DNA from 3 places in the Aminobacter sp. UC22_36 genome. Region 3 is predicted to be linked to each of the others. Evidence: predicted binding sites of a transcription regulator. Region 3 holds the regulator's gene; each other region holds the start of a gene.
The links. Region 3 encodes PhoB, which activates phosphate uptake and scavenging genes when phosphate is short. Its sites were predicted from a motif close to TGTCATNNANCTGTCAT; they were not measured.
Positions count from the first base shown of each region.

Region 1: a site for PhoB is predicted at 4,047-4,063, ahead of phnC (phosphonate ABC transporter ATP-binding protein). Genes of this name have one in related genera too.
Region 2: a site for PhoB is predicted at 7,076-7,092, ahead of phnF (phosphonate metabolism transcriptional regulator PhnF). Genes of this name have one in related genera too.

Region 1 is NZ_CP171996.1:1,731,482-1,741,106, reverse strand. It holds gene phnL (phosphonate C-P lyase system protein PhnL) at 1-275, shown strand, start outside; gene ACHMW7_RS11665 (DapH/DapD/GlmU-related protein) at 272-889, shown strand; gene gltS (sodium/glutamate symporter) at 897-2,108, opposite strand; partial or broken gene ACHMW7_RS11655 (Tim44 domain-containing protein) at 2,310-3,333, opposite strand; gene ACHMW7_RS11650 (GFA family protein) at 3,505-3,849, opposite strand; gene phnC (phosphonate ABC transporter ATP-binding protein) at 4,148-4,990, shown strand; gene phnD (phosphonate ABC transporter substrate-binding protein) at 5,082-5,993, shown strand; gene phnE (phosphonate ABC transporter, permease protein PhnE) at 6,070-7,023, shown strand; gene phnE (phosphonate ABC transporter, permease protein PhnE) at 7,028-8,419, shown strand; gene ACHMW7_RS11625 (DUF1045 domain-containing protein) at 8,519-9,226, shown strand; gene ACHMW7_RS11620 (alpha-D-ribose 1-methylphosphonate 5-triphosphate diphosphatase) at 9,228-9,625, shown strand, end outside.
Region 2 is NZ_CP171996.1:1,742,999-1,752,623, reverse strand. It holds gene ACHMW7_RS11730 (CMD domain-containing protein) at 1-39, opposite strand, end outside; gene ACHMW7_RS11725 (NAD(P)-binding domain-containing protein) at 49-1,548, opposite strand; gene ACHMW7_RS11720 (ABC transporter ATP-binding protein) at 1,659-2,744, opposite strand; gene ACHMW7_RS11715 (ABC transporter permease) at 2,744-3,538, opposite strand; gene ACHMW7_RS11710 (ABC transporter permease) at 3,538-4,524, opposite strand; gene ACHMW7_RS11705 (extracellular solute-binding protein) at 4,786-5,895, opposite strand; gene phnF (phosphonate metabolism transcriptional regulator PhnF) at 6,318-7,043, opposite strand; gene phnG (phosphonate C-P lyase system protein PhnG) at 7,168-7,638, shown strand; gene phnH (phosphonate C-P lyase system protein PhnH) at 7,638-8,243, shown strand; gene ACHMW7_RS11685 (carbon-phosphorus lyase complex subunit PhnI) at 8,245-9,354, shown strand; gene ACHMW7_RS11680 (alpha-D-ribose 1-methylphosphonate 5-phosphate C-P-lyase PhnJ) at 9,351-9,625, shown strand, end outside.
Region 3 is NZ_CP171996.1:960,459-970,083, forward strand. It holds gene ACHMW7_RS07795 (response regulator) at 1-259, shown strand, start outside; gene ACHMW7_RS07800 (PstS family phosphate ABC transporter substrate-binding protein) at 570-1,607, shown strand; gene pstC (phosphate ABC transporter permease subunit PstC) at 1,706-3,172, shown strand; gene pstA (phosphate ABC transporter permease PstA) at 3,169-4,485, shown strand; gene pstB (phosphate ABC transporter ATP-binding protein PstB) at 4,510-5,334, shown strand; gene phoU (phosphate signaling complex protein PhoU) at 5,376-6,080, shown strand; gene phoB (phosphate regulon transcriptional regulator PhoB) at 6,184-6,873, shown strand; gene ACHMW7_RS07830 (ROK family protein) at 6,870-8,108, opposite strand; gene xylF (D-xylose ABC transporter substrate-binding protein) at 8,356-9,396, shown strand; gene ACHMW7_RS07840 (sugar ABC transporter permease) at 9,541-9,625, shown strand, end outside.

The DNA of each region.
Region 1 (9,625 bases), 770 kb from region 3:
TGTGGAGCCTGCCGCCCGCCACCTTCTCCGGCGGCGAGCAGCAGCGCGTCAACATCGCCCGCGGCTTCATCACCGACCATCCGGTGCTGCTGCTGGACGAGCCGACGGCCTCGCTCGACGCCACCAACCGCGAGGTTGTGATCGGCCTGATCGAGGAAAAGAAGCTGAAGGGTGTGGCCCTGCTCGGCATCTTCCACGACGCCGACGTGCGCGAGGCGGTCGCCGACCGCATCGTCGACGTCACCACATTTGCCGCTGGAAAGGTCGCCGCATGAGCCGCAAGCTTTCGGAGCAGCCCTGGGTCCACCCGACCGCCGAGGTGACGCAATCGACCCTCGGCCGCTGGACCGAGGTGGCTGACCGCAGCCGTATCAGCGAGAGCACCCTGGGCGACTATTCCTACGTCATGCAGGATTGCAGCCTGTGGTGCACGACGGTCGGCAAGTTCTCCAACATCGCAGCAAGCGTACGCGCCAACGCCACCAACCACCCGACCTGGCGGCCGACGCTGCACCACTTCACCTACCGCGCCTCGGACTATTGGGACGACGCCACGCACGAAACCGAGTTCTTCGAGTGGCGTCGCTCCAATGCCGTCACCATCGGCCACGACACCTGGCTCGGCCACGGCTCGACGGTGCTGCCGGGCGTCACCGTCGGCGACGGCGCCGCGGTCGGCTCGGGCGCGGTCGTCACCAAGGATGTCGCGCCCTACACCATCGTCGCCGGCGTGCCGGCCAAGCCGCTGCGTGAGCGCTTTGACCGCAAGACGGCGGATCGCTTCCAGGCGCTGGCCTGGTGGGACTGGGACCACGCCAGGCTGCGCGTCGCCCTCGACGATTTCCGCAACCTCTCGGCGGAAGAGTTCCTGGAAAAGCACGGGGGCTGAGGAGCCCTCACCCTGCCAGGAAAAACTGGATCGCGATCATGTTGACCAAGTCGACGAAAAACGCCGAAACCAGCGGCAGGATGATGAAGGCGTTCGGTGACGGGCCATAGTGCTTGGTCACGGCCGTCATCGACGCAATCGCAGTGGGGGTGGCACCCAGCGAAAGACCGGTGAAACCGGCGCTCAGCACCGCCGCCTGATAGTCCCTGCCCAAAAGCGGGAACAGCACGATCAGGATGAAGGTCACCGCGAGCAGCGCCTGCATGGCGACGACGACCAGCAGCGGGCCGGCAACCCCGGCAAGCGTCCAGAGTTGCATGCTCATCAGCGACATGGCGAGGAAGGCCGAGAGCGAATAGTCAGAGATCAGCGACATTGCCGGCGAGCGCGCCGGCCATGGCAGGCGCGGAAAGATGTAGGGGATCGTGTTCGACAGGACGACCCCCATGATCAGGCAAGGCACGAACAGCGGCAGCTTGACGCCCATCGCCGTGACCGGACCGTGAACCGCATAGCCGAGCACCACGGCGACGTTGACCAGCAGAAGCGCCTGCATGAAATTCGACTTGTCGATCGATGCGGCATCCGCCCGTTGGACAGCCGCTTCACCGTCGGAGCTGGTGCCATTGGTGTTAAGCTCGCCGCGCTCGATGAGGAACTTCGCCACCGGCCCGCCGAGGACGCTGGCGACGATCAGCCCGAGCGTCGCCGCAGCGGTGCCGACTTCAAGGGCGGCCGGAAAACCGTGCTCGGCCGCGATCGCCGGCGCCCAGGCAATCGTCGTGCCATGGCCGCCGACAAAGGCGATCGACCCCATGATGACGCCTGCAGCAGAGGGCAGGCCGAACAGCCAGGCTCCAAGCGTGCCGACGCCATTCTGCAGGAAGACGAAAAGTACCGTCAGCACGCACAACACCGCCAGCGCCCGCCCACCGACCAGCAAGTCGGCCAGCCGCGCATTCACGCCGACGGTGGCAAAGAAGATGACCAGCAGCCGGTCGCGCGTGGTCATCTCGAAGACAATCTCCGTGCCCGACAATTGATAGAACGCCCAAACGGCCACGGCCGCGAGAAACCCGCCAGTGACCGGTTCGGGAATGTTGTAATTGCGCAGGAATGCAATGTGACGGTTGAGCAGCACGCCGACGAAATAGACGATGATGCCGAGCGTGAGCGTCAGGAAATCAGGCGAAACGAGAACATTGTCGGCCATGGCCATCCGAGCTTCGCGTGGACACCCAAACGAAGGTGCCGGATCGGACGATCCCGATCTCCCCTAGCTCTCAACCTTGCCTGGAATAATTTGGAGAGCAATCGGAATTGCAGCTCGACCCTTGCGTCGATGGTCCGAAACAGAAACGCCCGCGGCCGCCCCTTTTGCAGGGGAAAACCGCGGGCGTGGCAATCAGCTTGTTAGGGCTCAGGCTTGCTGGATCGCCGAGAGCTGCCAGTCGCCGCCGTTCTGGCGCACGAAGGTCCACAGCTCAGTCGTCTCGGTCGGCTCTTTTTTCGTCGCCGTCCACCACTTCGCCGGTCGTGCGGTTGCGGGTCACGTCGATCGACGAATAATTCATCGCCGCCGTGGCGTAGTCGCGGTCGCCTTCGCTCCAGCTTTCGGCAATGTCGGCCTGCAAAAGCTGGACGTCGGTCACGTCATTGCGCACGCCATTCTGGGCGTTGTCGGCCAATTCCTCGGAGAGATACGACACCATTTCCGGCGTCACCAGACGGCGCAGCGCCTTGTGGTCTTCGCGGCCGAAGGCTTCCTGTACCTCGCTCAGCATGCGCTGGAAGGTGTCGAGATCTTCGCCAGATACTGTGATGTCCTTGCTCACCGGCTGCTTAGGTGCTGCTTCAGTGCGGCTGCCGCCGATACTCGGGATGCTGAACGAGCGGCTGCCGCCATTGGCCTTGCCGGGTTGTTCAGGTGCAGCATTGCGGTAGTTGAAATTGCCGCCACCGGCACCGGCACCGGCCATCGCCGGGCCGGAATTTTGCACCTGTCGCGAGCGGAAGAAGCGCAAGGCGAGCCAGATGGCGCCGCCGATCAGCAGCAATTGCATCAGCATGCCGAACATGCCGGCGAGACCGCCAAAGCCCTGGCCCATCATCATGCCGAGCAGGCCGCCCATCAACAGGCCGCCGATCATCGCGCCGCCGAAGCCGCCCATGAAGCCGGGACGCTGCTGCGCGGCAGCACCGGGACGCGCCGCATTGGTGGCCGGGTTGGTCGCCTGGCCGGTGTTCGGTGTCATCGAGCGTTCGACCGGCGCGGCTGGCTGCGGCGCGGTGCGGGTCGGCGGTGCCGACTGGAAGGTGCGCGCTCCCCTGCTGCCGAAGCTGCCGCCGCGACGCGCATCGGCCTGGTCGACGGCGACCATGGAGAATGCAAGGAACAACCCTGCGAACAGTGTGGCAAAGCGGGTCGTTCTGGACATCGTCATCGGCAGTTCCTCGTAGAGCGGTAATGTCGACCCTCATATAATGACTAACAACTGTAGTGTCAGGGTTTGAGCGTCAAGTTTTGGCAGATTCTTGCCGAAATCCGCCAAAACATTGATTTATAACGGTTTTAGTCGCAGCTTAGGCCATCATTTGTGGCTCTGCTGGGAGGTTCAGCGGCTGCGGCCGTCGAATGGGATGCGCTTGAGCGTCGTCAGATCGATCTCTTCGATGCAGCGTACATTGATCGCCGCGGTCTTCTCGCCGCTCGGGCTGACACCCATGCCGAACGGCGCGCAGCCGCAGTTCGGGCAGAACATGTGGTCGATGACGTGCTTGTTGAACTTGTAGGTCGCCAGACGCTCCGGCGGCGTGGTGACCGTCAGCTTGTCGCGCGGCACGAACCACAACAGGTAGCCCTTGCGGCTGCAATGCGAGCAGTTGCATTCGATGGCACTGGCTGGCTCGCCCTCGACCTCGAACGAGACGTTTCCGCAGTGGCAGCTTCCCTTGGCCATGAGCCCTCTCCTCCTCGTGTTTGTTTTGCGCGCAAGGCTTAGCGCCCGTCCCTTGGCCTGACAATCGCATCCGGAAACGGCTGCCTCCGGAAACGGCCGCAACCGCGGCTCGGCACCACGCCCAATGTGCGTTGGAAATCCCAAAACAGTGATTTTTAGCGACATAAGCCGCGTTTTTCGCCGTCCGGCCTGTGCATCGTAACAAAACTGACATGGTCCCGACATTGCAGCTTCACGTCCCGGGTCTAGGCCGGTCGCAGACAAGGGCGAAAAAGCCCGCCGGGACAGGGAAGCCAAGATGCTCGAAATCCGCAACGTGACGCGCCGCTTTGGCAAGAACGTCGCCGTCAATGGCGTCAATCTTCAGATCCAGCAGGGCCAGATGGTCGGCATCATCGGCCGCTCCGGTGCCGGCAAGTCGACGCTGCTCAAGACAATCAACCGCCTGATCGACCCGAGCCAGGGCTCGATCGTCTTCGACGGCACCGAAGTGTCGTCGCTGCGCGGTCCGGCACTGCGGCGCTGGCAGCGCGACTGCGCCATGATCTTCCAGCAATTCAACCTGGTGCCGCGCCTCGACGTGCTGACCAACGTGCTGCTCGGTCGTCTCAACCACCGTTCGACCACGCTCAACCTGCTTTCGATCTTCTCGCGTGAAGAGCGCATCCGGGCGATCGCCGCGCTCGAACGCCTCGACATCGCCCGCACGGCACTCCAGCCGGCCGGAACCCTGTCGGGCGGCCAGCAGCAGCGTGTCGCCATTGCGCGTGCCCTGATGCAGGAGCCGAAGCTGATCCTCGCCGACGAGCCGATCGCTTCGCTCGACCCGCTCAACGCCAAGGTGGTGATGGACGCTCTGCGCGACATCAACCTGCGCGACGGCATCACTGTCATCACCAATCTGCACACGCTCGACACCGCCCGCACCTACTGCAACCGCATTATCGGCATGCAGGGCGGCGCGGTGGTGTTCGACGGCGCGCCCGAAGACCTCACCATCGAGGCCGTCCGCCTCGTCTACGGTGCCGACGCCGACGGCTCTGAAATTTCCGAAGCCATCACCTCGACCAGCATCCGCCAGGTCAAGGTCAGGGTGCCCCTATCCGCCGCACCGCTCGAACCGGCCTACGCCCCGGTCTGAGCCTGCTCGCGTTCGTCTCGCCCGCGTCAAGGGCCGGCAATCATCAACTGCAATGACCCGGCATGCCGCCGGGCCAAACTGGAGAACTGTGATGTTCAAGAAAGCACTCCTGGGTGCCGCTTCGCTCGCCGTGCTGGCGATCGGTTCGGCCAATGCCGCCGACCTCAAGGAATTCCGCATCGGCCTGATCGGCGGCGAAAACGAAGCCGACCGCCTGCGCAACTTCCAGTGCCTCGTCGACCAGCTGCCCAAGGCCATCGGCGTCGAGAAGGTGTCGCTGTTCCCGGCCGCCGACTATGACGGCACCATCCAGGGCCTGCTCGGCGGCACGCTCGACTACGCCGAGCTCGGCGCTTCGGGCTACGCCAAGATCTACCTGCAGAGCAAGGACGCGGTCGAGCCGATCCTGACCACCGTCCAGACCGACGGCGCCACCGGCTACTACTCGATCATGGTCGCCAAGAAGGACTCGGGCGTCACCAAGCTCGAAGACCTCAAGGGCAAGAAGCTCGGCTTCGCCGATCCGGACTCGACCTCGGGCTACCTGATCCCGGTCACCTCGCTGCCGAAGGATCTCGGCGGTGTCGCCGTCAAGGACTACTTTGCCGAGACCGGCTTCGGCGGCGGTCATGAGAACCTCGTCCTCGAAGTGCTCAAGGGCACCTTCGACGCCGGCACGACCTTCGGTTCGGGCGTCGGCGAGTTCAAGGACGGCTACACCTCGGGCAACCTCAAGAAGATGGTCGACAAGGGCATCCTCGACATGGACGACCTGGTCGAAGTCTGGAAGTCGCCGCTGATCCCGAACGGCCCGATCGTCGTTCGCACCTCGCTCGACGCCGACATCAAGACCAAGTTCAAGGACTACATGATGAAGCTGCCGCAGACCGATCCGGCCTGCTTCTCGGCCATCCAGGGCGGCGATTTCAAAGGCTTCACCGAAGTCACCCCTGAGTTCTACCAGCCTGTGATCGACGCCCGTAAGGCGCAGATCGGCAGCTAAGCCCCGAAGGCACCTCGGACGCGCCGCGCAGCAATCGCGGCGCGTCCCTTTTTATCCGGGATCGGACGGAACCCCAATGACAATGCCCCTCTCGGAAGCCGGCCTCGCGGTCGAGCAGCACTGGCGTGAGCTCGCCAGCCGCCGCCGCCTCTATACGGCGGCTAGCCTGTTCTTCCTCTTCATCGCGCTGTCCGGATCGCTCTGGTTTGCCAATGACAGCAATGCCGGCAAGTTCTTCGACCGGCTGCCGCATTTCTTCGACTTCGTCGACCAGCTGATCCCGCGCGACGGCTTCGAGGTCTGGCGCGCCATGTTCGACCTGCCCTCGCCCTATGCCGACGGCAGCCTGAAGTTCGATTATCCCGAAGGTCGGATGTATCTGTTCGGCTCGTTCTATTTGCCCGAATACGTCTACAAGATGCTGGAGACGATCAACATCGCGCTCGTCTCGACGCTGATCGGTTTCGCCTTCGGCTTCCTGCTCTGCTTCCTCGCCGCATCCAACCTCGTCACCCAGCGCTGGCTGCGCTTTTTCGTCCGTCGTTTCCTCGAAATCCTGCGCGCCTTCCCCGAGATCGTCATCGCCGGCTTCTTCCTCGCCATCCTGTCGATGGGCGCGATACCGGCGATCATCGCGGTGTCGCTGCACACCATCGGCGCGCTCGGAAAGATGTTCTTCGAGGTCGTCGAGAACGCCGACATGAAGGCCGACGAAGGCCTGCGCGCCGTCGGCGGCAACTGGCCCGAGCGTGTCTGGTTCGGCATCGTGCCGCAGGTGATGCCCAATTTCCTGAGCTACGGCCTGCTGCGCCTCGAGATCAATGTCCGCGCCTCGACCATCATCGGCGCTGTCGGCGGTGGTGGCATCGGCGAGGCGCTGCGCCTGTCGATCAGCCGCAACCACGAGGCCAAGACCATCGCCATCATCATCCTCCTGTTTTGCACCATCGTCGCGGTCGACCAGTTCTCTGCCTGGCTGCGCAAGAGACTGGTCGGCGAACAGGCCTTTGCCTTCGGCCGTGGGGACTAAGATCATGACCACGCTTTCCCTCACCGACATGCAGGCGATCGCCGAGCGCCATCCCGACGTCTTTGCCGGTTCCTGGCGCAAGACCTTGACCGGCTGGGCCGTCGGTATCGGCCTTGTCGCCTATCTCGCCTTCGCCTGGTGGTTTTTCGCAGTCGGTGCCGTGCTTGCCGGCGGCAACTGGGGTATCGCCGGCACCTATCTCGCCGACTGGGTTTCCTACGAGGTGCGTCCGCAGATCGATTTCAAGGGCGACCGCCTCGACATCAGCTACCCCCGGTTCTCGGCTTACCGCGCCGACCGGCACCCGCAATGGCTGAGCTTCGAACAGCCGTCGGCAACCGCCTCCGCCGCTTCGGCCAACAAGGCGTCGGCCAGCCGCGTGACCGTCGAGATCGACGGCAGCGACCGCATCGAGGTCACCCCGACCAGCGTCGTCGTGACAAACGGCGGAGAGACGCTCGATATTTCAGTCATGCCGGAAAAGAGCATCACCGTTAGCGGCGAACTGCCGTCCTGGGCGACCCAGAAAAAGCCAGGCGAAAAGATCACTGTCGATTTCGGTTTTGCCGGCAGCGCCCAGATCGATGCCGACGACGTCAACATCCGCCACCGCTTCCTCGGCTGGGAAAACTTCTTCTTCGATGGCCACTCGCCCTATTGGGGCAAGTCGACCGGCGAGGTCCTGTCGCTGCTCTTGTCAGGCGAACGCATCGATCCGAAGATGTCGAACGCAGCACTTGCCTGGGACAACATCGTCAACAACTCCGAATGGCAGCATGGCGACGTCTGGATCAAGCTGCTGCAGACCATCGTCATGGCCTTTGTCGGCACGTTGTTCGCCAGCCTGCTCGCCTTCCCGCTGGCATTTCTGGCAGCCCGCAACATCACCCAGAACCGCCTGGTCAACCAGGTCGCCAAGCGCTTCTTCGACTTCCTGCGCTCGGTCGACATGCTGATCTGGGCACTGTTTTTCACCCGCGCCTTCGGTCCCGGGCCGATCGCCGGCATCTCGGCGATCTTCTTCACCGACACCGGCACCTTCGGCAAGCTCTACTCCGAGGCGCTGGAAAACATCGATGACAAGCAGCGCGAAGGCATGCGCTCGGTCGGCGCTTCGCCTGTTTCAGTCCAGCGTTACGGCGTGGTGCCGCAGGTCCTGCCGGTGCTGATCAGCCAGTCGCTCTATTTCTGGGAATCGAACACGCGCTCGGCGACCATCATCGGCGCGGTCGGGGCCGGCGGCATCGGCCTGAAGCTGTGGGAAGCGATGCGCACCAATTCCGACTGGGAAAACGTCGCCTATATGGTGCTGCTGATCCTGATCGTGGTGTTCATCTTCGACAATATTTCAACCGCATTGCGCCAGCGACTGATCGGCAAGAAGGCCAGCGACTGAACATCTGTGGCCGGCCATTGCAAATCATGAGAAGTCGGCCACTACTTCGTCAAACTGTCACGCAAATCATCTATCGCACGGCCTTCCAAGGAACCTTCCATGCGCTACGCCATCTATTTCACGCCCGAGCATGACGACCCGCTGTGCCGCATCGCGGCCGGCTGGCTCGGGCGCGATGCATTTGGCGGCGCTGTCACCCCGGCCAAAGCGTTCGGCGACCTGTCGGCTGCCGAGGTGGCGTTCCATACGGCGGCGGCCAGGCGCTATGGATTCCATGCCACGCTCAAGGCGCCATTCCGCCTTGCCGACGGCAAGACCGAGCCTGCCCTGATCGACGCGGTCGAGACCTATGCTTCCGATGCAGTGCCGTTCGACATACCGCGCCTGACGCTCGCCCAGATCGACGGCTTCTTCGCGCTCGTTCCCACAGCGCCTTTGCCTGAACTCGACCGTTTCGCCGGCGACGTCGTGACGGTGTTCGAACCGTTCCGCGCACCGTTGAGCGACGCCGAGATCGCCCGCCGCAATCCCGATGCGCTGTCGCCGCGCGAATGCCGCAACCTCAGCCAGTGGGGCTATCCCTACGTATTCGACACCTTCCGCTTCCACATGACACTGACTGGCCGCATCGCGGCCGAGGAAACATCGCGCGTCCGCGCCGCAATCGAAGAATGCCTGGGCGATGTGCTCGACAAGCCGGTGCCCATCGACGGGCTTGCGCTCTTTGTCGAGCCGGCCGCCGGCGCGCCATTCGAAGTCCGAAGCCATCATGTGCTGGGCAAGCAAGCCGAAAGAAAGACCGCCTGAGATGACCGACCTTGTCTTGAAGAATGCCCGTATCGTCCTTGCCGACGAGGTGATCGACGGTTCGATCGTCGTGCGCGACGGCAAGATCGCAGAGATTTCGACCGGCCGCAGCGCCATCGGCGAGGACATGGGCGGCGACTTCGTCATCCCGGGCCTGGTCGAGCTCCACACCGACCATCTCGAAGGCCACTATGCGCCGCGCCCGCGCGTGCGCTGGAACCCGATCGCCGCCGTGCTCGCACACGATGCCCAAGTAGCGTCCGCCGGCATCACCACCGTCTTCGACGCGCTGCGTGTCGGCATCGACGAAGACGCCGATATGACCTCCGCCGACATGCGCCTGCTCGCCAATGCGATCGAAGACAGCGTGCGCGCCGATCGCGTCCGCGCCGATCACTT
Region 2 (9,625 bases), 780 kb from region 3:
GCCGACGATCGCGGCAATCACGTCCTTGGTCTCGGCCATGCCGTCCTCCTATGCCTGCTTGCGAGCGGCAGCCGGCGCATCGTCCGGCAAGGGCGATGCCGTCCACTCGTCGCCGCGCAGTTCGGGCGTGTCGTAGTCGAGCAGCCGCTGCCAGTACTGGTCGAAATTTTCGGTGTAGAGCCTGGCGGCGATCTCGCGTGCCAGTAACGCCGCACCTTCGCTGATACCCGGTATGTCGCCGCTCATCTTGCCGAGGCTCGCGGCCGCACCCGAGTTGAAGCTGTGAATGTTGGCGAGCCACGGCGCTTGCCCCGGCTCGCGCTCGAGGAAGGTGAAATCGCTGGCTAGATAGGGGTAGTTGCCGAGCTCGGCGTTTTCCTCGCCCTCGGGCGGCGTGAACCGGTCCTGCCACAAAAGGATCTTGTCGGCGTAGCCGTCGAGTTCCTTGCGCGCCAGCGGATCGACGCCAAAGCCGGTGCCTAGGATCAGGAAGTCGCAGCGAACCGCCTTGCCCTGCGATGTCGCAATGACGATCTCGTCACCGTCGAGCTCGGTCTTCTCAACGGCCGCATCGAAGTGGAAATAGGCGTTCGGATGGCGGCTGACCCGCATCGTCGAGCCGCGCGGCGCCGGTGTCTGGGTGCGCAGCGAGTAGTTCATGATCTGCCAGCGCCTGGCATCGCCCAGCTGCGGGTAAGCTGCTGTGAAACCGAACGAGCCGATGCCCATCAGCTTGTTGATGCAAGGCATCTCTTTGCGGCGGATGAGATGGCGAACTTCCGCCGCCCCAGCTTCCAGCGCCTCGGCGGCATTGTCGACAGCCGAAGCGCCGACACCGACAACCACCACGCGCTTGCCGCGCAGGGCAGCGAAGTCGATGTCGTCAGAGGAATGCGCCCAGTACTTCCGCGACAAATTGTCGACGAAAGCGGGAATGCTCGGATGGCCCATGCCGTCGCGGCCGGTCGCCATCACCACCTTGCGGGCCAGCACCGATTTTTGGCGCGCGCCCTCGCCTGAGAGCGTCAGCCGCATCAGCTCGCCTTCCGGCACGATCGTCTTGACCTCGACGCCGTTTTCGACCGGCAGGTCGAGCACCTTGCGGTACCACCTGAGATACTCCATCCACATCGGCCGTGGGATCTTGTCGAGCTCGGCCCAGGTCTTGTTACCGAACTGGGCAACATACCAGGCGCGGAAGGTCAGCGACGCCATGCCATAGGCCGGGCCAGTCAATTGCTTGGGCGAACGCAACGTCTCCATGCGCGCATAGGTCAGCCACGGACCTTCGAAGCCCGTCGGGCTGCGGTCGAAGATGCGGATGTTCTGGATGCCGGCGCCGATCAGCGCAAAGCTGGCGACAAGGCCGCACATGCCGCCGCCGATGACGACGACGTCGTGGATCTGCTCTTCACTGTCGGGAGCGGTCGGCACAACCCAGTTCGCCGGTGGGTAGCACAGGCAGGCGAGATCATCGCGAACGCGTTGCTCGAGTTCGGACAGGCCGGTGGCGGCCGATTGCAGTGGCGCTTGTACGTCAAACGCCATGGCTCGCCCCTGATGTCCGGTCGAATTCGTCATTTCGCATGTCCTGCCCTGCCTGCTGTCGGCCCGCATCGGTTCTCGACGCGGGCCGCCCTTGTCGCCTATTTTTCGTCTCAGTTGTGCGCGTGGCGGTCGGGGATGACCGTCGTCGTCTCGGGCTTCCAGCCGACCCAGATGTCTTCGCCGTTGAGCTGGGCAACATCGGCCGGGTGGACCAGCGCGTTGAGCATGGCGCCGTCCGCGACCTCGACCGAAAGCGAGGTGTGGTTGCCCTTGAACACGCGCTGGCGGATCTTGCCCTTGATGCGGTTGCCGGTTGTCGGCTCCGCCGCAGAGCAATGGATCGCCTCGGGGCGCAGCACGACATAAAGGTGATCGCCGGTCTTGGGCGCGAGCCCGCCCTGCGCTGCCTTGATGGTGACGCCGTTCCAATTCAGCGCGGTCGTATCGCCTTCGGTACCGACAACGGTGCTGCGCAGAAGGTTGGTCTCACCGATGAAGTTGGCAACGAACACCGAGCCGGGACGGCCATAGAGCGTGTTCGGATCGCCCATCTGCTCGATCTTGCCCTTGTTCATGACCACGATCGTGTCGGACATGGTCAGTGCCTCTTCCTGATCGTGGGTCACGAACATGAAGGTCTTGCCGGTCTTTTCCTGGATCGACTTGAGTTCGATCTGCATCTGCTGGCGCAGCTTGGCGTCGAGCGCCGACAGCGGCTCGTCAAGCAGCAACACTTCCGGATCCGGTGCCAAAGCACGCATCAGCGCCACGCGCTGGCGCTGGCCGCCGGACAGCTCCGACGGCAGCCGCTTGGCGTAGTCCTGAAGCTGGACGAGTTCGAGCAGCTCGTTCACCCGGCGGTGGATTTTCTGGTTATCGAGACCCTTGAGCTCAAGGCCGAAGGCGATGTTCTTGGCGACGCTCATATGCGGGAACAGCGCATAGTCCTGGAACACGATGTTGACGTTTCGCTTGTTGGGCGGAACGCGGGTCACGTCCTTGCCGCCGAGCAGGATGCGGCCGGAATTCGGCGTCTCGAAACCGCCGAGCATGCGCAGCGAAGTCGACTTGCCGCAGCCGGACGGACCGAGCAGTGTGACGAACTTGCCCGCCTCGATGCTGAGGTTCAGGTTTTCGACGGCAACATGCTTGCCGTAGCTCTTGGTGACGTTGTCGAACTGGACGACGGGTTGCATCAGCGGGTCCTCGCGCGGCGGGTCAGGTATTCGGCGTAAAGTCCGACGGCGGCGGTAACCACCAGGACAAGTGTCGCCATTGCGTTGATTTCGGGAGACATGCCGCCCTGCACCTTGGCGAAGATCAGCATGGGAAGGGTCGGGCGATAACCGCCCAGGAAGAAGGTGCGGACGAAGTCGTCGATCGACAACAGCACGCAGAAGATCATGCCGCCGACCAGCGCCGGCCCGAGATAAGGCAGCGTGACGCGGAAGAAGGCAACGACGCTGTCGGCCCCGAGATCGCGCGCGGCGTCGACAAGATTGCCGGGCATCGAGCGCAGCCGGGTCAGCGCCATCACCACCACGAACGGCACGGCATGCACCGTGTGGCCGAGGATGATGGCGGCGGTTCCCGTCGGCATGTCGATGGTCGAGATGAAGATGCGAAGCGAGATCGCCGAGATCATGCCGGGCACAACCGCCGGCAGGCAGGCCAGCGCGAAGATGACGACCTGGCCCTTGATGCCTTCGGCGACGATCAGCATGGCAATCCATGTGCCTAGCGTCGTTGCGGCCAGCGTCGAGGCGGCGGCGATCATCACCGAATACAGGCAGGCTTCCAGGAACTGCTTGTCTGCCATCACCTTGGCGTACCAGTCGAGCGTCCAGTCGCCGATCGGGAAAGCGACGAAATTGGCGTCCTTGAAGCTCATCGCCATCATCAGCGTGAGCGGCAACAGCAGATAGAGCAGGAAGGCCCAGTAGAACGCGGTCAGCGTCGTGCGCGGAGCGTCGGAAAACATGTTGCGCATCAGAATGCACTCCTTTTCTTGCCGCCGACGAGGCGCATGAAGATGCCAGCCGTGATCAGTGCCGTGACCAGCATGATCAGTGCGAAAGCTGCACCGACTGGCCACTTGTCGCTGGCGCCATGGAAGAAGCCGCTGATCGTTTCAGGAAACAGCACGGTGGTCGGGCCACCGAGCAGCATCGGCGTGGCGAAAACACCGATGCAGGTCAAAAACACCAGCGAACAGCCCGACACGATGCCGTCCTTGGACAGCGGCAGGATGATCTTGCGGAAGCGGGTGAACGGACCGGCGCCGAGGTCGGCGGCAGCGTCCAGATACTGGGACGGGATCTTCTCGATCGCCGAATAGAGCGGCAGCAGCATGTACAGGCAGATCAGGTAGACAAGGCCGAAGCCGAGCGAAAACGAGGTGTAGAGCATCGGGATCGGCCGATCGATCAATCCGATCTCGCGCAGCAGCACGTTGACCGCGCCGCGATTGGCGAGAAGCATGATGACCGAGAAGGTGCGGATCAGCTCACCGGCCCAGAACGGCACCAGCAACAACAGTAGCGCCTTCGAGCGGCCCTCCGGCTTGACGATCTTGGCGACGTAATAGGCAACCGGATAGACCACCACCAGCGTGACCGCAGTCGCTGCTGTCGCAAAGATGAAGCTCTTGATCAGCGGCGTGAAGTAGAGCGATTCCCGGAAGAAGATCGCATAGTTGTCGAGGGTGAAACGCGACTCCACGCCGGGTTGGACCGGGTAGTGGGACAACAGGCTGATCTTCAGCATCTGATAGATCGGCCCGACATGCAGCATGATCAGCCAGATCAGCGGCACGCCGGCCAGAAGGATGATCCGGCCGAGACGCGACTCCACAGCAGCGCCCAGCGTGTGCCGGTAAAGCGCGGAGTTGACCACCTTGGCGAAGCCGGTCGAGTATTTGGGCACGGACGTATCGCGTCCTCCCGCATAGCCGGCTGTCGTGTTGCTACTCACCATCAAACAATCTCGGTTGGCGCAGCCCAACTTGTTCCGCCAGGCACTGCCGGCAGGTCAGTCATCGCGCGTTGTGGGATTACAGCGCCGCGCCGTCCTCCAGGACGCGCTCAGGACGCTGCAACTCTCTGAACCGGTGCATGAGCCTATTCGAAAATCGAGCCCGATTTTCGGGGGTCATGCACATGACAGGCCGGCTGCCTGTCCCGGAGATCGTCGCAGCGCTCCGGGACAGGCTACAGGCCATGCGAGGCTTTCGCCTCGTCAGGCCGCTTTGACCTCTGCGGTCGCGCGGTCGATCATCTCGTTCTTCATGTCGCGGTTGACCGACGAGAAGAAGACGATGCGCTCGAGCTCTTCCTGCGGCAGTGTCGAGGCGAGCTTTTCGCGATCGTTGAGCAGGTCGGCAACGCCATTGATGGTCGAGCTGTAGCCCGACTGGCGGGTCATCGCCGCACCCACTTCCGGGCTCGCCAGCACGGCGTCGAGAAGTTTGTAGGCGTTCTCGGCGTTGGGCGCGTTGTTGACGACGTTGAGCGTGTAGCAGAAGCCGAACGTGCCTTCCTTCGGCACCGACAGCTGGATCGGATGGCCATCCATGATCAGCTTGGCAGCCGGACCCGACCACGAATGCGCCAGATAGATGTCCTCGTTGATGAACATCTGCTGCACTTCCGAGCCGGCTTCATAGTACTTGCGCACCATGTCCTTCTGCTTGATCAGGAAGTCACGTGCTTCGTTGGTCGCCTTCTGGGCAACCTCCGGCTTGCCGGCGTAGCTGACGAAGTCGCCGTCATGGCCGAGATACTGCATGACGATGGTCATGAAATCGCTGACGATGTAGGAGGTCTGGCCCTTGTACTGCGGGTCGAACATGATCTCCCAGCTCGGCGCATCCTTCACATAGTCGACGTTGCGGGCGAGACCCTCGTAGCCGGCGAGGATCGGCAGGCCCCAGAGATTGTTGTCGACACGCGCCCAGGCAGCGTCCTGGTAAGCCGGGTTGAGGTTCTTCCAGTTGGAGATCTTGCCGGTGTCGAGCGGCTGCAGCAGCTTCGAGGCGATGAACTGCGAATAACGGTGGCCGGCAACGGTGACGATGTCGGTCGAGGGATTGGCGCCCTCGGCGGTGAGCAAATTGTACTGCTTGCCCTGGTCGTCGGTCAGCCGGATGTTGACCTGAATTCCAGTGTCCTTCTGGAACTTGTCGAGGAATTCCTGCGGCAGGAACTTGTCGTAGGTGGTGATGTTCAGCACGCCGCTCGCGGCCCAGCCCGGGGTCGGACGGATGACGGCGGGCATGGCAAGAGCGGCGGCGCCACCACCAAGCATCTTCAGCGCGGTACGGCGATTCGGCACCAGAGTATTGTTCATTATGTTCCCCATTTGGATAATATCGATCACACGCGCAGCTTTCGCTGCGCAATAAAAACCCACCATCACGCAGCCGAGTGGACTGCGTGACCGACAAGCCGGCAAAGATGTATTCTCAGCGGTATTTTACAGACAACTAATGAACTGGCACAAAGTCCTCCACCAAGCCAGTCCTGAATTCCGACATTCCGTCCGCAAATTCCACTAAACTGGAATTTTTCTCTAAACCGGACAAATGTCAAGCATTGTTAGTAAGAATCTTGTTTGCCACCAACATATGCAGACAGCAGGCCCCGCATAGGCTTGCGGCAAGAAACCGGCTGAGCAACAGCACGAAAATCGAATCCGATCACTGCTAACGCTCGATACACCAAAATCAGAGACATGGTGCGTCGACGGCCCATGCAGAGCGTTTGAGCACCCTACGCCTCGGTCGAGACGCTGAGCTCGACCCTGTCCGCGACAAACCGGGTGTCGGCGAATTGGACCGGCACGCCTTCGGCATCGATATTGACGGCCCTCGCGACCAGCACGATGGCGCCGGCCGACAGTCTGAGGTCGGCCAGATCGGCGGTGTCGGCATGCCGCGCCGACACCAGCGTCGACTTGCGGAAATAGTCGTCAATTCCAAAATGCTGGAAACTGAACGTGATCGAGCCGGTTTCGGCATAGACCCTCTCAAAGCCTGGGAAACGCGTCGCGTCGAACCAGCTTGTCGCCCGCGACACCGGCCGGCCATCGGCCTCGCTCAATGTTTCCAGGCGGATCACCGGCGCTTCCAGGGCGAGGCGCAATGCCTCGGCTACTCGAGCGCTCGCCGGCTCGAGCGCATGCGCCAGAAGCGTGCTCCGGCGCTCACGGGTCTGCTCGCGCAGCCCCGTGGAAAAGCGCGTCCGCGCCGAAATCGGATAGGACAGCTTCTGGCGGCTCTCTACGAATGTGCCGCGCCCTTGCTCGGCCCTGAGCATGCCTTCTTGGACAAGTGCTGCAATGGCGCTGCGCAGCGTATGGCGGTTGACGCCGAAGCGTTCAGACAGCGCCATTTCGGTCGGCAGCCGGCCATCGGCACCCAACGTACCGGCGCTGATTGCCTGACGTATCTGGTCGGCGATCTGGCGCCACAGCGCCACCCCGCTCTTGCGCGTCACCGCTGGCTCTCGTTCGTTCAATCCACTGCCCCTGTCATGCGCCCGTCATGGAGCCTCTCTACAAGCTCATTGTATGTTGTTCGTTTGTATAGAACAATAGACAAATAAAGCGAACGGAGCGGCGATGAAGATGGATCGACGGCAGGAAAGAGAAACCGAGGCACAGCGCAAAGTCGCGATGGCGGCATTGGCCATGGCCCCGGGCGACGAGTTGAAGCGGCTGTGCGCGGCGGCAGGCGTGAGCGACGATGCCGAATTGCTGCGCGGCCCCGAGACCGGGCTGGTGTCGGTTCGCGGCCGCATCGGCGGCGGCGGCGCGCCGTTCAATTTCGGCGAGGCGACGGTAACCCGCGCCACCGTGCGTTTGCCAGGTGGCGAGATCGGCCATGCCTATGCGCTCGGCCGCGACAAGGAAAAGGCCCGCCTTTCGGCCATCGCCGACGCGCTGTGGCAGAACCCGGAACGTCGCGCCGATATCGAACAGAAGATCATCGCACCGTTGCGTGCCGCACAAGCCGAAGCCGATGCGACCAGCCGCGCCGAGACGGCGGCGACCAAGGTCGACTTCTTCACCATGGTGCGCGGAGAGGACTGATGGACCAGATGGATGTGATCGACGGCGGCTTTTCCGCCCCAGTTTTCAACGCCCAGACGGTTTTCCGTGCCGTCATGGACGCGATGGCACGGCCGGGCACAGTTCAACAGCTGGCTGAACTGGCACAGCCGCCCGCACCGCTTGCGGCAACCGCGGGTGCCGTGGCGCTGACCTTGTGCGACCATGACACCCCGCTCTGGCTCGATGCCGGGCTTCAGGTTTCGGCGGCAAGATCCTGGCTCGCCTTCCACACCGGCGCACCATCTGCAGCCACGCCGGCCGACGCGCATTTCGCCCTTGTCGCCAATCCGGCCAACCTGATCTCGCTCGAGAACTTCGCCCAAGGCACGCAAGAATACCCCGACCGTTCGACAACGCTGATCCTGCAGGTCGAGAGCCTGACGGAAGGCACGCCACTTCGCCTTGAGGGCCCCGGCATCGAGACATCGGCCACCATCGCGCTGACCTCCCTGCCGCGCCACTTCGTCGAGCAATGGAAGCAGAACGGCGCCCGGTTCCCGCGCGGCGTCGACCTGATCCTGGCCGCCCCCAACGGCGTCGCCTGCCTGCCCCGCACTACCCGCATCAAGACGACGGAGGCCTGACATGTATGTGGCAGTCAAAGGCGGCGAAGCCGCCATCGCCAACGCCCATCGCTTGCTTGCCGACCGCCGCCGTGGCGACCGCTCGGTGCCGGCGCTGCGCATCGACCAGATCGTCGAGCAGCTGGCGCTCGGCATCGACCGCGTCATGGCCGAAGGCTCGCTCTATGACCGTGAGCTTGCCGCCCTTGCCGTCGTGCAGTCGCGTGGCGACCTGATCGAGGCGATCTTCCTCGTCCGCGCCTATCGCACGACCTTGCCGCGCTTCGGCTACACCAAGCCGATCGACACCGCCGCCATGCAGGTCGAGCGCCGCGTTTCGGCGACCTACAAGGATCTGCCCGGCGGCCAGCTGCTCGGGGCGACCTTCGACTACACCCACCGCCTGCTCGATCCGCAACTGGCCGGCGATCCCGAGGTCGCCAAGCCGGAACAGCGCGAGGCCGACGGCCAGCGCATGACGCGCGTGTCGGAAATCCTCGCCCATGAAGGCCTGATCGAGGCCGACGGCGAATTGCCGGAGGATCACCTCACCGGTGACATCACCCGCGAGCCGCTGGAATTCCCGCTGGCTCGCGACAGCCGCTTGCAGGCACTGTCGCGTGGCGACGAAGGCTTTCTGCTGGCGCTCGGTTATTCGACCCAGCGCGGCTATGGCCGCAGCCATCCCTTCGTCGGTGAGGTTCGTATCGGCGAGGTCGAGCTTGAGCTCGACGTGCCGGAACTGCCCTTCCCCATAACCCTCGGCCGCATCCGCGTCACCGAATGCCAGATGGTCAACCAGTTCAAGGGTTCGGCCAAGGCGCCGCCGCAGTTCACCCGTGGCTATGGGCTCGTCTTCGGCCAGTCCGAACGCAAGGCGATGGCGATGTCTCTGTGCGACCGGGCGCTGCGGGCCGGCGAACTGGGCGAGGACATCACTGCCCCCGCCCAGGACGAGGAGTTCGTCATCTCGCACTCCGACAACGTCCAGGCCACCGGCTTCGTCGAGCACCTGAAGCTGCCACACTATGTCGACTTCCAGGCCGAGCTCGACCTCGTCCGCCGCATGCGCGGCGAGCACGAAAAGCGCAACCAGATCAACGAAAACGACCAGCGCGAGGCGGCAGAATGACCACCACAGCACCAGAGATCGCAACCTACAACTTCGCTTATCTCGACGAGCAGACCAAGCGGATGATCCGCCGGGCGATCCTCAAGGGCATCGCCATTCCCGGCTACCAGGTGCCGTTCGCCTCACGCGAAATGCCGATGCCTTATGGCTGGGGCACCGGCGGCGTGCAGGTCACCGCTGCGATCATCGGTCCCGACGATGTGCTCAAGGTCATCGACCAGGGCGCCGACGACACCACCAATGCGGTGTCGATCCGCGCCTTCTTCCAGAA
Region 3 (9,625 bases):
CAGGATGATCCTGATGGATGTGTCGATGCCCGAGATGAACGGGCTCGAGGCGACCAACGAAATTCGCAAGCTCGAACGTGGCACCGGCCTGCGTGTGCCGATCATCGGTGTCACGGCGCACGCGCTGAAAGGCGACAAGGAACGCTGCCTCGAAGCCGGCATGGACGACTATCTGCCCAAGCCGATCAGCCCGCGCGCGCTGCTCGAAAAGATCGAGCGCTGGTCGTGGCAGGACGAGGAGCGCCGCGGCGCGATCTAGATTCTGCCGATGCCGGCCTGTCCTGAATCTTCGGCACGCCCTGGGCCGGCTCTCAAAGACTGTGGAAATGTGACAGCTCGCGGCAACAAAGGCCGGCCTGCCGTTGGGTAGGCGGCTTGCATTCGTTGCCTGCCTGTTGTTTGCCTCGCGCCGGCAAAGGATCGCGGAAACGACCCCTTGGCGGCCATGCACTGCAACCGTTACAGGGGTGACACGAAACTGTCATGCAACTGTAATAGAGGGGGGCTATTGGCTCACCGGGCGCCGAGGAATGGCGTCATACGAGATACCCCAACAGGAGCAGGCCCCAATGAAAAAAGCTCTTCTCACTGCGTCGGCTGCTGCCTTCGCGATCGCAGCCTCGGTCGGCTATGCCTCGGCCCGCGACCAGATCCAGGTTGCCGGTTCCTCGACCGTTCTGCCTTATGCCAAGATCGTCGCCGAACAGTTCGGTGAGACCTTCACCAACTTCAAGACCCCGGTCGTTGAATCAGGCGGTTCGGGCGCTGGCATCAAGGAATTCTGCAAGGGCGTCGGCGAGAACACCATCGACATCGCCAACTCCTCGCGCCCAATCAAGAAGGACGAAATCAAGTCCTGCGTTGACGCCGGCGTCAAGGAAATCCAGGAAGTGAAGATCGGCTATGATGGCATCGTCTTCGCAACCGACGTCAAGGGCCCGGATTGGGCGCTGACGCCTGAAGACGTCTACAAGGCGCTGGCCGCCAAGATCGTCGTCGACGGCAAGCTGGTCGAAAACCCGAACACCAAGTGGAACCAGGTCAACCCGAACCTGCCCGACTGGGACATCGCCGCCTACATTCCGGGCGAAAAGCACGGCACCCGCGAAGTCTTTGAAGAAAAGCTTTTGGTCGCCGGCTGCAAGAAGCTCGGCGGCGTTGACGCCGGCAAGGCTTCGGGCCTCGACGACAAGGCTGCGGAAGCCGCCTGCAAGGCCGTGCGCAAGGACGGCAAGGCTGTCGACATCGACGGCGACTACTCCGAGACGCTCGCTCGCATCGATAGCAACAAGACCGGCGTCGGCGTGTTCGGCCTCGCCTTCTACGAAAACAACGCCGACAAGCTGAAGGTTGCCACCGTTGGCGGCATCACGCCTTCGGTCGAGACCATCGCCAAGGGCGAGTATCCGGTGTCGCGTCCGCTGTTCTTCTACGTCAAGAAGGCACATCTCGGCGTCGTTCCCGGCCTGAAGGAATATGTCGAGTTCTTCCTCGACGACCAGATGGTCGGCCCGGAAAGCCCGCTTGCCGATTACGGCCTGGTTGCCGCTCCTGACGCAGAGCGTGCTGCCCAGCGCGAAGCCTTCGGCGCCGGCAAGACCATGTAATATCGACCATGGGGCGGCGAAAAAAAATCGCCGCCCCATGGACTATTTCGCCGGCTGTTCCGTTCGGCACAATGATCTGAATTCACCGAGGCCGGCCCATGTCCTTCCTGCTTGTCTTCGCCATTGTACTCGCAATCGGACTGGCGGCCTTCGTGGTCGGCCGGCAAAGGGCGCGTGCGCAGGATGACGGAACGGTCAAGCCGCACTCGCGTGCGCACTACCACGGCTGGTGGGCGTTCCTGACGGGCGTCGTTCCGGCCGTATTGTTTCTCGCTGCCTGGGATATCGGCGCCAGTGCCTATCTCAACAGCCATATCCATTCGGCCCTGCCGGCCGATGTTGCCGACGGCACCGTCGCGCATGAAGATCTTGCCGCGGGCCTGGTCAAGAGCCTCGCCAGCGGCCTGCGCAAGCTCGACAGCCAGACGCTCGGCGCACTGCCTTCGAGCTTTGCCGAGTTGCAGCCGATGCTCGCCGCAAAGGGCGTGGCGCTGGCGCCCGACACGCAAGACTACATGATCCCGATCGCGACCGAGGCCAACCGCGTCTCCGATCGTCTCGGCATGATCTCCGCCATCGTTTCGGTCGGCCTCGCCTTGATCGGTGTCGGTTATGGCTTGAAGGGCATCAGCCCGCGTGCCAGGGCGCGCAACAATGTCGAGAAGGTGATGCTGTGGAGCCTGCTCGGCGCCTCGACGCTCGCCATCCTGACGACCGTCGGCATCGTGCTGTCGATGCTGTTCCAGACCATCGCCTTCTTCGAAAAAATCCCGCTGACCAACTTCTTCTTCGGCACCGTGTGGGATCCGCGTTTCGCCGCTGCCGGTTCGGGTGGCGCGGAAGGCCAGTTCGGCCTCATCCCGTTGCTCGCCGGCACGCTCTACATCGCCTTTGTCGCACTGCTCGTTGCGGTGCCGATCGGCCTGATGTCGGCGGTCTACATGTCGGAATATGCAGCACCCAAGGTGCGCGCGGTGGTCAAGCCGGCGCTCGAACTGCTCGCCGGCATCCCGACCATCGTTTACGGTATCTTCGCGCTCGTCACGCTCGGACCCTTCCTGCGCGACATCAGCGCGGCCCTGACCGGCGGCACCCCGTTCATCCAGGCGCAGTCGATCCTCACCGCCGGCCTGGTGATGGGCGTGATGCTGATCCCGGTTGTCTCTTCGCTTTCCGACGACATCATCACCGCGGTGCCGCGCGCCATGCGCGACGGCTCGCTCGGCCTTGGCGCCACGCGCTCCGAAACGATCAAGCGCGTCATCCTGCCGGCCGCCTTGCCCGGCATCGTCGGTGCCATCCTGCTCACCGCCTCGCGCGCCATCGGCGAAACGATGATCGTGGTGCTGGCAGCCGGTGTCGCCGCCAACCTGACGCTCAACCCGTTCGAGGCGATGACCACCATCACCGTCAAGATCGTCAACCAGCTGACCGGCGATCTCGAGTTCAACACGCCGCAGACGCTGGTGGCCTTCGCGCTCGGCATCACGCTGTTTGCGCTGACGCTGGTGATGAACATCGTCGCCCTTTACATCGTCCGGAAGTACCGGGAGCAGTACGAATGACCGATATTTCGCTCGACACGCTGACCACCTCGGTTGCCCGCCCGCGCCGCGACATCGGCATCAAGAAACGCTACGCCGCCGAACGCCGCTTCCGCCTCTATGGCGTGCTGGCGATCGCCGTCGGCCTGGCGTTCCTGGGGGTCATGCTGACCTCGATCGTCTCCAAGGGCTACACCGCCTTCTGGCAGACGACGGTGACGCTGGCGATCAACTTCGACGAAAAGATCATCGATCCGTCGAACAAGCGGGCGACCGATCCGAACGTGCTGATCACGGCGAACTATCCCAAGCTCGCCGAAGCCGCCTTGATCGAAAAGCTCGGCATCGATGCCAACGACAAGGCCGAGGTGCGCAAGCTCAAGGGCTTCTTGTCCGACAGCTCGCGCGTCCAGCTCCGGGCAATCGTTGCCGCCGACCCGTCGGTGATCGGCACGACGCGCAACGTCGACATCCTCGCCGCTGCCAATCTCGACTCGGCCTTCAAGGGCCAGATCGACCTCGACGTGCCGGAAAGCCGCCGCAAGGTGTCGGACCAGCAGGTCGAGTGGATGAACAAGCTCAAGGCCGAAGGCGTGATGGCCGAGCACTTCAACACCGGGCTGTTCAGCTATGGCGCGTCGAGCCGGCCGGAGACCTCTGGTGTCGGCGTCGCGCTCATCGGTTCGTTCTACATGATGGTGATCGTGCTGCTTTTGGCGCTGCCGATCGGCGTCGCCGCCTCGATCTATCTCGAGGAGTTCGCCAAGAAGAGCCGCTTCACCGACCTGATCGAGGTCAACATCAACAACCTCGCCGCCGTGCCGTCGATCGTCTTCGGTCTGCTCGGCCTTGCGGTGTTCATCAACTTCCTTGGCCTGCCGCGCTCGGCGTCCTTTGTCGGCGGCCTGGTGCTGACGCTGATGACGCTGCCGACGATCATCATCGCCACGCGTGCGGCCTTGGCCGCGGTGCCGCCGTCGATCCGCTCGGCAGCGCTTGGTCTCGGCGCCTCGAAGATGCAAATGGTGTTCCAGCACATCCTGCCGCTGGCGGCTCCCGGCATCCTGACCGGCACGATCATCGGCCTGGCGCGCGCGCTCGGCGAGACCGCGCCGCTGCTGTTGATCGGCATGGTCGCCTTCGTCGCCGACTATCCCAAGACGCCTTTCGACCCGGCGACGGCCTTGCCGGTGCAGATCTACATGTGGGCAAACGAGGCCGAACGCGCCTTTGTCGAACGCATGTCGGGCGCCATCATCATTCTTCTGATTTTCCTCATGGCCATGAACATCGTCGCCATCGTCCTGCGCCGCCGCTTCGAGCGCCGCTGGTAGGGCATGGACAAGGAGCATCCTGCTATGAACATCATGACCGAAAAATCCCTCGACGACGCGGTGAATGCTGAGATGAACGCCAGATCGAATGAAATCATCAAGATGCGCGGCGACAAGGTCACCGTGCACTATGGCGACAAGCAAGCGCTGTTCGGCGTCGACCTCGACGTCCGCCAGAACCAGGTGACGGCGCTGATCGGCCCGTCGGGCTGCGGCAAGTCGACCTTCCTGCGCTGCCTCAACCGCATGAACGACACCATCGACAGCGCCAGCGTCGGCGGCAAGATCACGCTCGACAACGAAGACATCTACGATCCCAAGATCGATGTCGTCGAGCTGCGCGCCCGCGTCGGCATGGTGTTCCAGAAGCCGAACCCGTTCCCCAAGTCGATCTACGAAAACGTCGCTTACGGTCCGCGCATTCATGGCCTGGCCAAGAACAAGGCCGAGCTCGACGTGATCGTCGAAAAGAGCCTGCAGAAGGCGGCCCTGTGGAACGAAGCCAAGGACCGTCTCAACGAGCCGGGCACCGGCCTGTCGGGCGGCCAGCAGCAGCGCCTGTGCATCGCACGGGCCATCGCCGTTGCGCCCGAGGTGATCCTGATGGACGAGCCATGCTCGGCGCTCGATCCGATCGCCACCGCCAAGGTCGAGGAGTTGATCGACGAGCTGCGCGAGAACTACACCATCGTCATCGTGACGCACTCGATGCAGCAGGCGGCACGCGTGTCGCAGCGTACGGCGATGTTCCACCTCGGCTATCTCGTCGAGGAGGGTGCTACCGACAAGATGTTCACCAACCCCGACGACAAGCGGACGCAGGACTACATCACCGGCCGCTTCGGCTGAGTGAGCGTTTTCGCCGCGGGTAACGATACGAGGAAGAAATCATGGGCGAACATACAGTCCGGTCCTTCGACGAGGAACTCCAGCACGTCGACCAGCTCATCCGCGACATGGGCGACCTCGCCAGCGCGATGGTTGCCGGCGCCATCCGCGCGCTGTTGTCGTCCGACCAGTCGCTGGCGCAGAACGTCGTTGCCGACGACACGATCATGGATGCCAAGCAGCGCGATCTCGACAATTCGGCAATCACGCTGATCGCCAAGCGCCAGCCGATGGCGCAGGATCTGCGCGCCGTTGTCGGCGCCATCCGCATGGCGGGCGACCTCGAGCGCATCGGCGACCTTGCCAAGAACATCGCCAAGCGTGTCGGTGCTGTCGGCCAGTCGCCGACACCGCGCAACCTGTCGCATTCGATCGACGCGATGGCGCAACTGGTGCTTGGCCAGGTTCGCGGCGTCGTCGATCTCTATGTCGCGCGCAAGGCCGAGGGCCTGAAGGACCTGCGCGCCGACGACCAGAAGATCGACATCCAGTACACCGCCGTGTTCCGCGAACTGCTGACCTATATGATGGAAGATCCGCGCAACATCACCGCCTGCACGCATCTGCTGTTCTGCGCCAAGAACCTCGAGCGCATTGGCGACCATGTCACCAACATCGCCGAGAACGCCTATTTCGTGGTGACCGGCACGCAGCTGCCGCTCAACCGGCCGAAGGTCGACGAGACCACGACGACGGTTCCGGCCTGAACTCTGCGGCGATGCGTGTCCCGATGGATGCGCAAGGATGCTGCAGGACTTTAAATCCGTGCATGATCCGGTTGGGGTCATGCACCAAGAAAGGGGACAGCCGATGATCGCCCCCAAGATCATGGTCGTCGAGGATGAAGAGCCGCTGGGCGTGCTGCTTCGCTACAACCTCGAGTCCGAAGGCTACCAGGTCGAAGTCGTCACCCGTGGCGACGAGGCCGAGATCAGGCTCCAGGAAAACGTGCCCGACCTTCTGGTGCTCGACTGGATGGTGCCGGCACTTTCCGGCATCGAATTGTGCCGCAGGCTCAGGATGCGGCCCGACACCGAACGCCTGCCGATCATCATGCTGACGGCGCGCGGCGAAGAGAGCGACCGTGTGCGCGGGCTTTCGACCGGCGCCGACGACTATCTGGTCAAGCCGTTTTCGACGCCGGAGTTCATGGCACGCGTCAAGGCGCTGCTGCGCCGGGCCAAGCCCGAGGTGCTGTCTTCGGTGCTGAAGGTCGGCGACATCATGCTCGACCGCGAGTCGCACCGCGTCTACCGCAAGAAGAGCGAGATCAAGCTCGGGCCGACCGAGTTCCGCCTGCTCGAATTCATGATGCGGCATCCGGGCCGGGTGTTCTCGCGCAGCCAGCTGCTCGACAATGTCTGGGGCGAGACGATCTATATCGACGAGCGCACTGTCGACGTGCATGTCGGGCGTCTGCGCAAGGCCGTCAACAATGGCCGCATGCCTGACGTGATCCGCACCATCCGCGGTGCCGGCTACGCCATCCGCGAGGATTAAGCGATTTCGGCCTCGGCGCGGCGCGGGGCTGTGCCGGCGGCAAAAATCTCCTGATCGACAGTGAGCAGGGCGCGCATCATCGCGCCCTCGCGCTTGAGCGGTACCTCGTTGGGCTCGGTGTCGAACGAGATCGCCTTCGAGTGCAGCCCGCCGGCGGTCTTGGCGATGGCGGCGCGGACATGCGGCTCCATCAGGTCGAAGGCTGTGGCGCCGACGCCGACGAAAGCGAGCGGCGCGGGGTCGAACAAAGCAAACATCGAACCCAGGCCGAAGCCGATGGCTTCGCCGGCTTTGCGGAAGGCTTCCCGCTCGGGGCCGTCATGGTCGCGGGCCGCATCGGCAAGCGCCCTGATGTCGTCGTCGGACAGGTCGGCCAACGGCTCGGCGTTTTCGTCGCCAAGCCTGGCGTTGCGCCAGATGGCGTAGTTGCCGGCATAGGCCTCGATGCAGCCGCGGCGGCCGCAGCGGCAGAGCGCGCCGTCGGGACGGTGGATCATGTGGCCGAACTCGGCGCCGGACGATTGGGTGCCGGTGAACAGCTCGCCCTTGATGACGAGACCCATGCCGATGCCGTGCGACAACAGGATGGCGATGAAATCGTCGCGATAGCGGGCCGGGTCGCGCCAGCGCAGCGCCTCGGCGATCATGTTGCAGTCGTTTTCGACCGACACGGGCACGCCGAACTCCTGTTCGAGCCGATCGGCGAAGGGGATGTCGTCGTGCTGGGTGATCGGCGACCACAACAGCTTGCGCGATGCGGCATCGGTGATGCCCTGGACGGCAATGGCGATGCGCAGCACCGCCGCGCCTGAAGTGTCGCTGTCGATCAGGCGCCTGATCATGGCGATGCACTCGTCGACCAGGGCTTCGGCTGGCATCCGCTGGGTCACCAGCCGTTTGGTTTCCTCGACGATGGTGTTGCCGGCGTAGTCGATGACAGCGGCAGACAGGCTGTTGAGCGAGAGCACGACGGCGACGATCGACGCAGCCTTGGGTTCGAGCGTCAGGGCCACCTGGGGCCGGCCGCGTTTCATTGAGACCGGCTCGTTGCTCTTGGCTTCAGCCAGGATGCCTTCGGATATGAGATCGGAGGATATGGTCGAGATCGTCGAATGGCTGAGGCCGGTGGTGGCGGCGATTTCCGTGCGCGACGGCTGGCTGGCGCGGCGAACCGCGGATATAACCATGGCGCGGTTACGCCGTCTCAGATCGTCGTGACGTATGCCGACCGACATGTGCTCGTCTTCCTCCCGGCGAAGCGCTGCCCTTTTTAAGCGGCAGTCCCTTGCGCGCCAAGTGATTGTGACAGAGCTCAAGCCAAATGTCTTTATTTATTTCGAGCTCCGAAAAAAATATGGAGCCCATGCGAAACCATGTTGACAGCGGCCGGCCATTGGGTCACTATTTTTTCGAGGCTCGAAAAAAGAGCTTCTCCAAGGGCTATGCGAAGTAGGCGCGCCCATTGGGCGCAGGGAGGAAATCATGAAAAAGTTTACCACCGCCATCCTGGCGGGTGTTGCCATGACTCTGTCGCTTTCGGCAGTGGCTTCGGCAAAGGACAAGGTCATCGGCGTGTCGTGGTCGAACTTCCAGGAAGAACGCTGGAAGACCGACGAAGCTGCCATGAAGGCCGCCATCGAAGCTGCTGGCGACAAGTACATCTCGGCTGACGCGCAGTCGTCGCCGGCCAAGCAGCTGACCGACGTCGAAAGCCTGATCTCGCAGGGCGCCAATGCGCTCATCATCCTGGCGCAGGATGCGTCGGCCATCGGTCCGGCCGTCGACAAGGCTGTCGCCGAAGGCATTCCTGTCGTCGGCTATGACCGCCTGATCGAAAACAAGGACGCCTTTTACCTGACCTTCGACAACAAGGAGGTCGGTCGCATGCAGGCCAAGGGCGTGTTCGCCGCCAAGCCTGAAGGCAACTACGTCTTCATCAAGGGCAGCGGTGCCGATCCGAACGCCGACTTCCTGTTCGCCGGCCAGATGGAAGTGCTCAAGGAAGCCGTCGACGCCGGCAAGATCAAGAATGTCGGCGAGGCCTACACCGACGGCTGGCTGCCCGCCAACGCCCAGAAGAACATGGAACAGTTCCTGACCGCCAACGACAACAAGATCGACGCGGTCGTGGCTTCCAACGACGGCACCGCCGGCGGTGCGATCGCTGCACTCCAGGCACAGGGCCTTGCCGGCTCGGTGCCGGTTTCGGGCCAGGACGGCGATCATGCCGCGCTGAACCGCATCGCGCTCGGCACCCAGACCGTTTCGGTGTGGAAGGACGCACGCGAACTCGGCAAGAACGCCGCCGAAATCGCCTCGCAGCTCGCCGACGGCAAGAAGATGGAAGAGATCGCCAACGTCACCAAGTTCAAGACGCCCGGCGGCCTCGAGCTGAACTCGGTGTTCCTGACCCCGGTTCCGATCACCAAGGACAACCTCAACGTCGTCATCGACGCCGGCTGGGTTGGCAAGGACGTCGTCTGCCAGGGCGTGGCAGCGGGTTCGGTTGCGGCCTGCAACTAACAGTCGGCCTGGTCCGAAAGGTGAGACGCCGCGGCTTTCTGGCCGCGGCGTTTTCCCAAAACGCCCGCTTCATGACATGGCATATTGACCCTATCATGCGCACACCGGCCGCCGCGCAGACGGCTGTCCGGTCGGGAGGTAACAATGACAGACACGACATCCAACGTGCCGGCTGACCGGGCGCGGACGACCGAGCTTAGCCCCGTCGGGCGTTTCCTCAAGGCAACCG